DNA from 2 places in the Proteus columbae genome. Region 1 is predicted to be linked to the other one. Evidence: predicted binding sites of a transcription regulator. Region 1 holds the regulator's gene; the other holds the start of a gene.
The links. The regulator CRP, encoded in region 1, controls carbon source genes, mostly activating them, when cyclic AMP is high. The targets are predictions, from matches to a motif close to ATGTGANNNNNNTCACAT.
Positions count from the first base shown of each region.

Region 2: adhE (bifunctional acetaldehyde-CoA/alcohol dehydrogenase) is a predicted target of CRP. The motif match lies at 4,250-4,267, and genes of this name have one in related genera.

Region 1 covers NZ_CP043925.1:3,765,412-3,771,112, reverse strand. The annotation lists gene ppiA (peptidylprolyl isomerase A) at 265-834, shown strand; gene F1325_RS17545 (aminodeoxychorismate synthase component II) at 1,208-1,783, shown strand; gene argD (bifunctional acetylornithine/succinyldiaminopimelate transaminase) at 1,901-3,115, shown strand; gene crp (cAMP-activated global transcriptional regulator CRP) at 3,213-3,845, opposite strand; gene F1325_RS17530 (OsmC family protein) at 4,158-4,565, shown strand; gene F1325_RS17525 (phosphoribulokinase) at 4,655-5,524, opposite strand; gene F1325_RS17520 (YheU family protein) at 5,590-5,701, opposite strand, start outside.
Region 2 covers NZ_CP043925.1:2,204,318-2,210,018, reverse strand. The annotation lists gene F1325_RS10570 (thymidine kinase) at 1-149, shown strand, start outside; gene adhE (bifunctional acetaldehyde-CoA/alcohol dehydrogenase) at 1,358-4,024, opposite strand; gene F1325_RS10560 (YchE family NAAT transporter) at 4,538-5,182, shown strand; gene F1325_RS10555 (ABC transporter ATP-binding protein) at 5,267-5,701, opposite strand, start outside.

The DNA.
Region 1 (5,701 bases):
ATAAACCTCTCTGAAATAATGCGGCTTTTCATGCATACTCATTTCAATTTTGCATGAAAATGAATATCTAAAATATTTATTTGCTCTATTTTGGCGCAATTTAATGACTTATAACAGTGCTTAAAAATTAAAATTTACCCTGTTATAACGTAATTAGACTTATTGAGCGTAAATAAAGGTAAATGATTGGCACTATTTACCTCAGCGAATTAGAATCGCTGCATATAAAGTAAGTTGTAGACTATTAAAGTAAAGGATCCCTGCATGTTAAAACGTTTTCTTGTCACCTTCGTTACCGCTTGCACTTTAACAACAGCGACTTTTGCAATGGCAACGGGAGAAACCTTCGTTAAATTAGTCACCTCTGAAGGCAATATTGAAATATCACTGGATAATAAAAAAGCCCCAATTACAACGAAAAATTTTATTCAGTATGTCGAAGATGGGTACTATAACGGCACCACTTTTCATCGTGTTATTCCTGGCTTTATGGTTCAAGGCGGTGGTTTTACTGCTGATTTACAGCAAAAACAAACCAGAGCGCCAATTAAAAATGAAGCCGACAATGGATTACGCAATGTAAAAGGTTCTATTGCCATGGCTCGCACATCAGATAAAGACAGCGCAACCAGCCAATTCTTTATTAATGTGGCTGACAATGCATTTTTAGATCACGGTCAACGTGATTTTGGCTATGCCGTATTTGGTAAAGTTGTGAAAGGAATGGATGTAGTTGATAAAATTTCACAAGCTCCAACTCGTAATATTGGACCTTACCAAAATGTGCCAGTAAAAACGGTCACTATTTTATCTGCGGAAGTCGTAAAACAATAAACGCATTATTAGGATAGGATATTTACTTATTCTAATAAGATAAAATGCATATAAACCGGAATGAATATTTTCATTCCGGGATTTTTAGTACAAAAAAATCTTTTTGATCCTTCCTTTTTTCGTGTGATCTCCTGCAATAAGTATTCACTACGCTATTAATCACTCTATTCATCATCAATTACCGTCATTCTTGTTATTGCGCAATAAATCAGCAGGTTTTCTTGCTTACTATTCATATTTTACACCTGTGCTATGATAATCGGCTTTGTTGTACCCAAGTCGGTTAAACAACGAGCTATTTTGGCAAATCTACACTCGCTTTAAAATAGTAATAAAATAGATAATGATAAGAAAATCAGTCGGATAGGCTAATATGCTGTTACTTATTGATAATTACGACTCGTTTACCTACAACCTCTATCAGTATTTCTGTGAATTGGGTGCTGAGGTTGTTGTTAAGCGTAACGATGAGATCGGACTTAAAGAGATAGAAAAGATGATGCCAGCACATCTTGTTATCTCGCCAGGACCTTGTACTCCTGATGAAGCAGGGATCTCTCTTGAGGCTATACAGCGGTTTGCCGGTGAAATTCCTATTCTTGGCGTTTGTCTTGGACATCAAGCGATAGGACAAGCTTTTGGTGCATCAGTTATCAGAGCACGAGAAGTGATGCATGGTAAAAATTCATTAATACATCATAATCAACAAGGTGTTTTTAAGGGACTTAATCGGCCTTTAAATGTGACGCGTTACCACTCTTTAGTGATTGATGCGACGACATTACCCGTACCTTTTGAAGTGACGGCATGGAGCCAACATGATGGAAATGTTGATGAAATTATGGGAATTCGCCATCGTACTCTGCCAATTGAAGGGGTTCAATTTCACCCAGAAAGTATTTTAAGTGAACAAGGGCATGAGCTATTAAATAATTTCCTTAAATATTAAATGGATAGCATTTAAATAGCGAAATAACGCCTTTTTATACAAAACCACATTTGATTTTTTATTCATATTTAGTGATTATATTTTCATATTGAATATGAATAACGATCAGGTGGGGTAATGACAAAGCAAAGCATCAACCGGGCAACTTACGATCAAGTAATGTTGCCAATTTATTCACCCGCAGAATTTATTCCTGTCAAAGGGATGGGTAGCCGTGTTTGGGATCAGCAGGGAAAATCGTATATTGATTTTGCTGGTGGTATTGCTGTTTTAGCACTGGGGCATGCTCATCCTGCTCTTAATCAAGCCTTGAAAGAACAAAGCGAACAACTTTGGCATGTTAGTAATATTTTTACTAATGAACCAGCATTGCGTTTAGCACAAAAATTAATAAATAACACATTTGCAGAACGTGTCTTTTTTGCCAATTCAGGCGCAGAAGCGAATGAGGCAGCATTTAAGTTGGCTCGCCATTATGCCATCACTCGCCATAGTCCTTATAAAACTAAAATTATTGCTTTTCACCATGCATTCCACGGCAGAACACTGTTTACAGTATCTGTTGGTGGGCAACCTAAATATGCAGATGGTTTTGGCCCTAAGCCTGCAGATATCGTGCATATTCCTTTCAATGATTTAGAGGCGGTTAAAGCTGTTATTGACGACCATACTTGTGCTGTCGTATTGGAACCTGTGCAAGGTGAAGGTGGTGTCACGGTAGCAACACCTGAGTTTATGAGGGGGCTACGTGAATTGTGTGATAAGCATCAAGCTCTGCTTGTTCTTGATGAAGTACAAACAGGTATGGGACGTACAGGCAAGCTTTTTGCCTATATGAACTATGATGTGACACCAGACATTATTACAACTGCAAAAGCGCTAGGAGGTGGTTTTCCACTCAGTGCGATGTTAACAACACATGAAATAGCTTCTGTAATGGGCGTAGGGACTCATGGTACAACTTATGGTGGCAATCCATTAGCTTGTGCAGTGGGTAATGTCGCATTTGATTTAATTAATACACCTGAGGTACTTGAGGGTGTAGAAAAGCGCTATCAATGGATTGTGGATGAACTGGTGGCAATTAATCAAACGTACGATGTCTTTTCGCAAATCCGTGGACAAGGTTTATTGATCGGTGCGCAATTGGCACCACAATATAAAGGTAAAGCCAAAGAGTTACTCGGTCTTGCTGCCAAACATGGCTTAATGATGTTAAACGCAGGAGCCGATGTAATGCGTTTTACACCATCGTTAATTATTACCCAAGAAGAATTACAAGAAGGAATGGTGGCATTAAAAGTGGCTATTGCGGAATTTGTAAAAGGGTAGTGCGGACTAAAAACCCCATCTATAAGGATGGGGTTTATACAGATTGTATCATCAATAGCCCTTTTATTGGGCTATTGTTTGTTCGGGGTGGGGAAACTTAGCGAGTCCCGTAAACGACGATAGTTTTACCGTGTGCTGAGATCAGGTTTTGATCTTCTAGCATTTTGAGAATACGGCCTACAGTTTCGCGTGAACAACCAACGATTTGACCAATTTCCTGACGTGTAATTTTAATTTGCATGCCATCAGGATGCGTCATGGCATCGGGTTGTTTTGCTAAGTTTAGTAAGGTCTGTGCAATACGGCCTGTAACATCAAGGAAAGCAAGGTTACCTACTTTTTCTGATGTTGTTTGTAATCTGTTCGCCATTTGAGCAGAAAGGCGCATCAGAATATCAGGGTTAACCTGAATTAATTGACGGAATTTTTTATAGGAAATTTCTGCTACTTCACAGGCTGTTTTTGCTCTAACCCATGCACTACGTTCTTGATCTTCTTCAAATAATCCAAGTTCACCGATGAAATCCCCCTGATTTAGGTAGGAGAGGATCATTTCTTTTCCTTCTTCATCTTTAATAAGAACAGCCACGGAACCTTTAACAATATAATAAAGTGTTTCCGCTTTCTCACCTTGGTGGATCAGCGTGCTCTTGGATGGATATTTGTGAATATGGCAGTGTGACAAAAACCATTCAAGAGTCGGGTCTGTTTGCGGCTTGCCGAGAACCATTCGCGTTATCCTCTGTACGTTAAATGCAGCCTTTCAAAACGGATAGGTTCCCTTTTGATACAGCGTGCTTAAAAATCCTATCTTTACCTATTAACTTCCTGAGAACACGGTAAGTTAATATGGAGTAGATTATAATAAATGAGAAAATAATGCATTGATCTTAACCACTATCATCAAGCAGATATTGTTTTTAACACAATTAGTGCATTAAGTCTCGTTTTACGCAGTCAGCATAATAAACCTATTTGCTAATTGCTAGTTGAATTATGAGAATGTACTCTTTTAGTTTCTGTCATCTTTAGGGGAAAATAAATGGAAGCGAGAGTTAAGTGGGTAGAAGATTTATCTTTTGTCGGTGAGTCTTCTTCTGGTCATCAAATCATGATGGATGGAAATTCGGGTGATAAAGCACCAAGTCCAATGGAAATGGTATTAATTGCTGCAGGTGGGTGTAGCGCTATTGATGTTGTGAGCATCTTACGTAAAGGTCGTCACCAAGTGACTGATTGTGAAGTGAAATTAACATCAGAAAGACGCGAAGAAGCCCCTCGTCTATTTACTGATATCAATTTACATTTTATTGTTTCAGGTAAAGAATTAACGGATAAAATCGTAGAACGAGCTGTTCAATTATCCGCAGAAAAATATTGTTCTGTTTCTTTAATGCTAGGAAAAGCAGCCAATATTACGCATTCATTTGAAATAAAAGATGCCGACTAATTTTGATATTTTAAAATAAAGTTTAATTCGAAAAATAATATCCCTTAATTAATGGGATATTATTTTTATAGAGATAAATTTTATTTTGGTTAACTTATCTTTTCGCCATTTAATAATTTTTTGACTAATGGCGCCATAATTAATTCCATCGCTAATCCTAATTTCCCGCCCGGTACAACAATAGTATTTATTGTTGACATAAATGAGCCATGCAACATCGCAAGTAAATAGGGAAAATCAATATCGGTTAAGCCTCGAAAACGAATAACAATAAAGCTTTCATCGAGAGTGGGGATTGCTTTGGCAGAAAAAGGGTTTGAAGTATCAACCGTTGGAACTCGTTGGAAGTTAATGTGAGTGCGTGAGAATTGAGGAATAATATAGCTAATATAATCATCCATTGAGCGTACAACCGAATCTCTTACCGCCTCTTGTGAGTGTCCTCTTTCTGTGGTGTCTCGAATAAGCTTTTGTATCCACTCTAGGTTTACGATAGGGACAACACCCACTAGTAAATCAACATGTTGTGCGACATCGTGCTCATTGGTGACAACGCCCCCGTGTAACCCTTCATAAAAGAGAACATCGGTATTGTTTGGCAAAGGCTCCCAAGGTGTAAATGTACCTGGTAATTGGTTGTAGGGAGTGGCTTCATCATAAGAGTGTAGATACTTGCGAGATTGACCTTGTCCTGTATCACTATACTGACTTAAGGTCTTACTCAGTAAGCTAAAATCATTTGCTTCAGGGCCAAAATAACTGATATGTCTACCTTGTTCTCTGGCTTTTCTTATCGCCATATCCATTTCAGGACGGGTATAGCGATGGAAACTATCTCCATCAATCAATGCAGCATTTGCATTGAGTTGTTGGAATATCTTACGAAAAGCTTGGCTTGTTGTGGTAGTTCCTGCACCACTTGAGCCAGTCACTGCGATGATCGGATGCTTGATTGACATAGGTTATCCTTTTGCTAAATAAGGTTGGCCCTTATTGACGGCGATACATCGCTTGCTTTGAATAACTAACCAGAGCGAAACTGCGATGCCGGCATAATATTGACGCTCTCATGAAGTTCTGACCAAACCAATACGGCTTCACCGGATTTAAGTTGTTTTTTTACGTCGGCGACTTTT
Region 2 (5,701 bases), 1.6 Mb from region 1:
AGGCAAATAAAGTATTACGTTTAGATGATAAAGGAAATGTACTGAGTGATGGTGCTCAAGTTGAAATAGGTGGAAATGAAAAATATGTTTCAGTCTGCCGTAAGCATTATACGCAGGCAACGCTAAAAGGGTGTATTGAACAAGAGTAACCTTTTCAATTTCCCTCTTTTACTAATTTGTCAGAGTGAAAGAGGGAGATGAAATAAGAATTAAAATAAAGTGTTATATTACGTAATACTAAAAAATACTTATATATTTTTAATTTTTAGCCAATTTATTGGCTTTTTTTATATCAAATTGCGGAGAGTTTGATTTTCGTCTGTGACGAGATGTTATTTTTTGATGGGAAAATTTATTTATTTCATCAATTTCATTATCATTAATCAAAAAAGACATAATCAAATATACGTAAGGTGTTTGTTTTGTGATGTCGATATTGTTTTTTACAAATGATAAGAGAGATAGACATTTGATGCATTTATATTATTCATAGTTTAATAAAATTGAATAAAGATAGTCATGAAATACTGAAAAAATATTTCTTTTATCTATGGCTTGTATAATGAAACATTTATATCGGGTCTTATAGATGCTGATTATAGGATGCTTAATTTGTTATTGAATAAATAAAGCACTTCACTTTATGCCTGTCAATACGGATAAACAGGCTCCTTTTATACTCCTAAAGGAGTAATTTCTATATGGAAAGCACAAATAGCGACCTTTATTACGTTCGCAAGCTAGCAAGCCTCATTTCGATAATATTTTATTGAAATTATGTTTTTTATAAATCCAATGTGGCTATGGATATAAAATATCTATATTTCTATATTTTGATCACTAATTAATAATCAAAATGATGAAGTCTATTTATTTTTATCGGATAAGAAGAAAAGCACGATTGTAAATCGTAAAGCGAACACAATAGTTTCACATATCGTTATAGTCATTTTATGAAGAAAATAAGGTAAGAATGAAATAATTATACCAACTAATGAAAGAGGAAAAGAGTTTGATGCGTCTTGTAATCATCTATAAGGCATTTTTTATAATATGGTAATGCGATGGTATGACTTGAATGATAAGTTGTTCAGCGTCTTTTTTAGAGCTAATTATGAACGTGTAAAGGAAGACACTATTTTTATAGTAAAAACCAAACTTTTTAACTAGGTGTAAATACCTATAATTTATGACTGAATAGTGACTTCTCCCGCCTTATTCCTCAATCTCAGAAATCAGTAGCAAAATGCATATAAACAAATGATCAGCCATAAAAAAACCCAGCCATAGGACTGGGTTTCTATTTAAGAACAAATAACCGAAATATCGAGGATCACATTAACACAGTGTGTTTCGATTATTTTTTACTGCTTTTTTTAGCTGGTTTTGCTTCTTCTTTTACTTCAACAACTGGATGCTCATTAAATTCACGACCGTAATAAGAATCTAATAACAGTTGTTTCAGTTCAGAGATCAGTGGGTAACGTGGGTTAGCACCAGTACATTGATCATCAAACGCATCTTCAGATAATTTATCAACTCTTGCTAAGAAATCACTCTCTTGGACGCCAGCTTCACGAATAGAAGATGGAATGCCTAATGAAGATTTCATTTCTTCTAACCAAGCTAACAATTTTTCAATTTTAGCAGCAGTACGGTCACCCGGTGCTGAAAGTTCTAAGTGATCAGCAATTTCTGCATAACGACGACGTGCTTGAGGACGGTCGTATTGGCTAAATGCAGTTTGTTTTGTTGGGTTGTCATTAGCGTTATAACGAATAACGTTTGAAATTAATAACGCATTAGCTAAACCGTGAGGAATATGGAACTCAGAGCCTAATTTATGCGCCATTGAGTGACAAACACCCAAGAATGCGTTAGCAAAAGCAATACCTGCAATAGTTGCCGCATTATGAACACGCTCACGAGCAACAGGGTTTTTTGCGCCTTCATGATAACTTGCAGGCAGATATTCTTTCAGTAATTTTAATGCTTGCAGTGCTTGCCCATCAGAATATTCGTTCGCTAATACAGAAACATAGGCTTCTAATGCGTGAGTTACAGCGTCTAAACCACCAAATGCACACAGAGATTTAGGCATATTCATAACAAGGTTTGCATCAACGATAGCCATATCTGGGGTTAATGCATAGTCTGCTAATGGATATTTTTGGCCTGTTTCGTCATCAGTTACTACCGCAAATGGCGTTACTTCAGAGCCAGTACCTGATGTTGTTGTGATAGCAACCATTTGTGCTTTCACACCCATTTTCGGGAATTTGTAAATACGTTTACGGATATCCATAAAGCGTAATGCTAATTCTTCGAAATGAGTTTCAGGGTGTTCATACATAACCCACATGATTTTCGCCGCATCCATTGGTGAACCACCACCTAATGCGATGATCACATCAGGTTTAAAGCTGTTCATTTGTTCTGCGCCTTTACGCACAATACTTAATGTAGGATCGGCTTCAACTTCAAAGAATACTTCTGTTTCAACGCCAAATTTTTTCAGTACGCGAGTGACTTCATCAACATAACCATTGTTGAATAAGAAACTGTCGGTCACGATAAAGGCACGTTTTTTACCGTCAGTCGCAATCTCTTCTAGAGCGATAGGTAAACAACCACGGCGGAAGTAAATAGATTTTGGAAGTTTATGCCACAACATATTTTCTGCTCTTTTCGCCACGGTTTTAGTGTTGATAAGGTGTTTTGGCCCTACGTTTTCAGAAATGGAGTTACCACCCCATGAACCGCAACCTAATGTTAGAGAAGGAGCAAGCTTAAAGTTGTATAAGTCACCAATACCACCTTGAGATGCTGGAGTATTGATTAAAATACGAGATGTTTTCATTTTGTCGCCGAAGTAGGCAACATGTTCAGGACAGTTATCTTGGTCTGTATATAAGCAAGAAGTGTGACCGATACCACCCATCTCAACTAATTTTTCAGCTTTTAGCACCGCATCTTCAAACGATTGAGCATGATACATGGCTAATAGTGGAGATAATTTCTCGTGAGCAAAGGGTTCTGCTTCTGTTGTTTCTTTGACTTCACCAATTAAAATTTTGGTATTTACAGGTACTTCAATGCCAGCCATTTCAGCAATTTTTGTTGCAGGTTGACCCACAATAGCTGCGTTTAAGTTACCATCTTTTAAGATGATGTCTTGAACAGCTTTTAATTCTTTACCTGTCAGCATGTAACCGCCGTGAGTTGAGAAACGCTCACGAACTTGTTTGTAAATGCTGTCAACAACGATAACAGATTGCTCTGATGCACAAATTACGCCGTTATCGAAAGTTTTAGACATTAAGATTGAAGCCACTGCACGTTTGATATCAGCAGAATCATCAATAACCACTGGTGTATTACCTGCACCAACGCCGATAGCTGGTTTACCAGAACTATACGCTGCTTTAACCATGCCTGGACCACCTGTCGCTAAGATCAGGTTAATATCATCATGGTGCATTAACGCGTTAGATAGGGCAACAGAAGGCTCATCAATCCAACCAATAATATCTTTTGGTGCACCAGCAGCGATAGCTGCATTTAAGACGATTTCAGCTGCACGGTTTGTCGCTTCTTTTGCACGAGGGTGTGGAGAGAAGATAATACCATTACGTGTTTTTAAGCTAATTAATGCTTTAAAAATCGCAGTAGAAGTTGGGTTAGTTGTTGGTACGATACCACAGATGATCCCAATAGGTTCAGCAATGGTTATTGTGCCGTAAGTCAGATCTTCAGATAAGATACCGCAGGTTTTTTCGTCTTTATACGCATTGTAGATGTACTCAGAAGCAAAGTGGTTTTTAATCACTTTATCTTCAACGATACCCATACCAGACTCTTTAACAGCCAATTTTGCAAGAGGAATACGGGCATCAGCGGCAGCTAATGCAGCAGCACGGAAAATAGCATCAACTTGTTCTTGAGAGAAGTTAGCAAATTCACGTTGAGCTTTTTTTACACGAGCAACCAAATCATTGAGTTCAGTAACGTTAGTTACAGACATAAAGAGACTCCTGATAAAATGTTAAATTTTTTAAGCAAATTAGCCGTTATCGCCATAACTAATAAGAATAGCTTAGATAGATGATAATGTGCTTATTTCAGTAATAATTATAAGAGGGCATAATTTGCTTAAAAAACTTAAAAAAACAATAATAAAGGTAAATATATTTTCGAAGTAACCCTCTTTCTTCGAATGGTAACAGCTTACCATCTTTCTAATTAATTAACGTGATGTATATCACAAAACTAGCAAGCTGACACCTTTCAGCAAGGCTATTTATGAGAATGATTCTTATATGAAATAAATATTCAACGATTTTTTTGTCGTATACTCTATTTCGATATAAAATTAAACCACTAGGTTTTGATCAGTTTACAAGAGAATATTTTAGGTAAAAACTTGTTAACTAATAGAATTAACTGGTTTATTGATTTAAAGTAACGCGCATTTTTTGGAGTTACTCTATCTTTTATAGAATAATTCGCATGTTTATTAGCCAAGAAGGGGCTTTTCATGGGGTCACTGCTGGATTTATCCGGTTATATTAAATTTTTTGTCGGTCTTTTTGCGATTGTAAACCCAATTGGTATTTTGCCTGTCTTTATCAGTATGACGAGTTATCAAACTGATGCAGGGCGTAACAAAACAAACTTAATTGCGAATGGCTCCGTTGCAATTATTTTAGTTTCTTCTCTGTTAATCGGTGATTCTATACTGAGTATTTTCGGTATTTCTATCGACTCGTTTCGTATAGCAGGGGGAATACTGATTGTTACTATTGCAATGACAATGATAAATGGGCGTTTAGGGGAAGATAAACAAAACAATCAAGAACGAAACGAATCCGCAGTACGTAATAGTGTTGCTGTTGTGCCTTTAGCATTACCATTAATGGCAGGGCCTGGAGCAATCAGTTCTTGTATTGTGTGGAGCTCTCGCTGGGAAGGCTTTACTAACTTTTTAGGATTAGCCGCAACCAGTATCTTTTTTGCATTCTGTTGTTGGTTACTTTTCCGTAGTGCAACATTATTAGTGAAATATTTAGGGCAAACAGGCATTAACGTGGTTACTCGTATAATGGGCTTATTATTAATGTCGTTAGGTATTGAATTTATTGTGACCGGATTACGTTCTATTTTCCCGGGCTTATTAGTGTAAACACAGCGCAGCGCTATTAAAAGAGCAGTATGAATCACTCAAATACTGCTCTGCTCCTTTCTTCACATCTGTTTTTCTTTTATTTCAATCAAGACGATGTATCCCTTTTGATAACGCTTCTCGATCATAATGTTGTGTTAACTCACCATTTTCCATGAGTGCGGCTCTATCAGACATATGAGCAATCACATCGGCATCATGGCTTACTAATAAATATGTCATATTATGCTCTTTTTTCAGTGTGTTAAGCAGATTTAAGATCTCGGCTTGTACTGACATATCTAGTGCTGAAGTTGGCTCGTCTAAAAGTAATAATTGAGGTTGTAATAAAAGGGCTCTCGCAATGGCGACACGTTGGCGCTGTCCACCAGAAAGTTGATGAGGATAACGACTTGTTACATCCGCAGGCAAACCAACTTGGGCTAATGCTTGCTCAATCGTATTTTTGTCAAAAGGAATGTGATGGATTTTTAAAGGCTCAGAAAACGCCCGTTCAATACGGTGTTGAGGGTGTAAAGA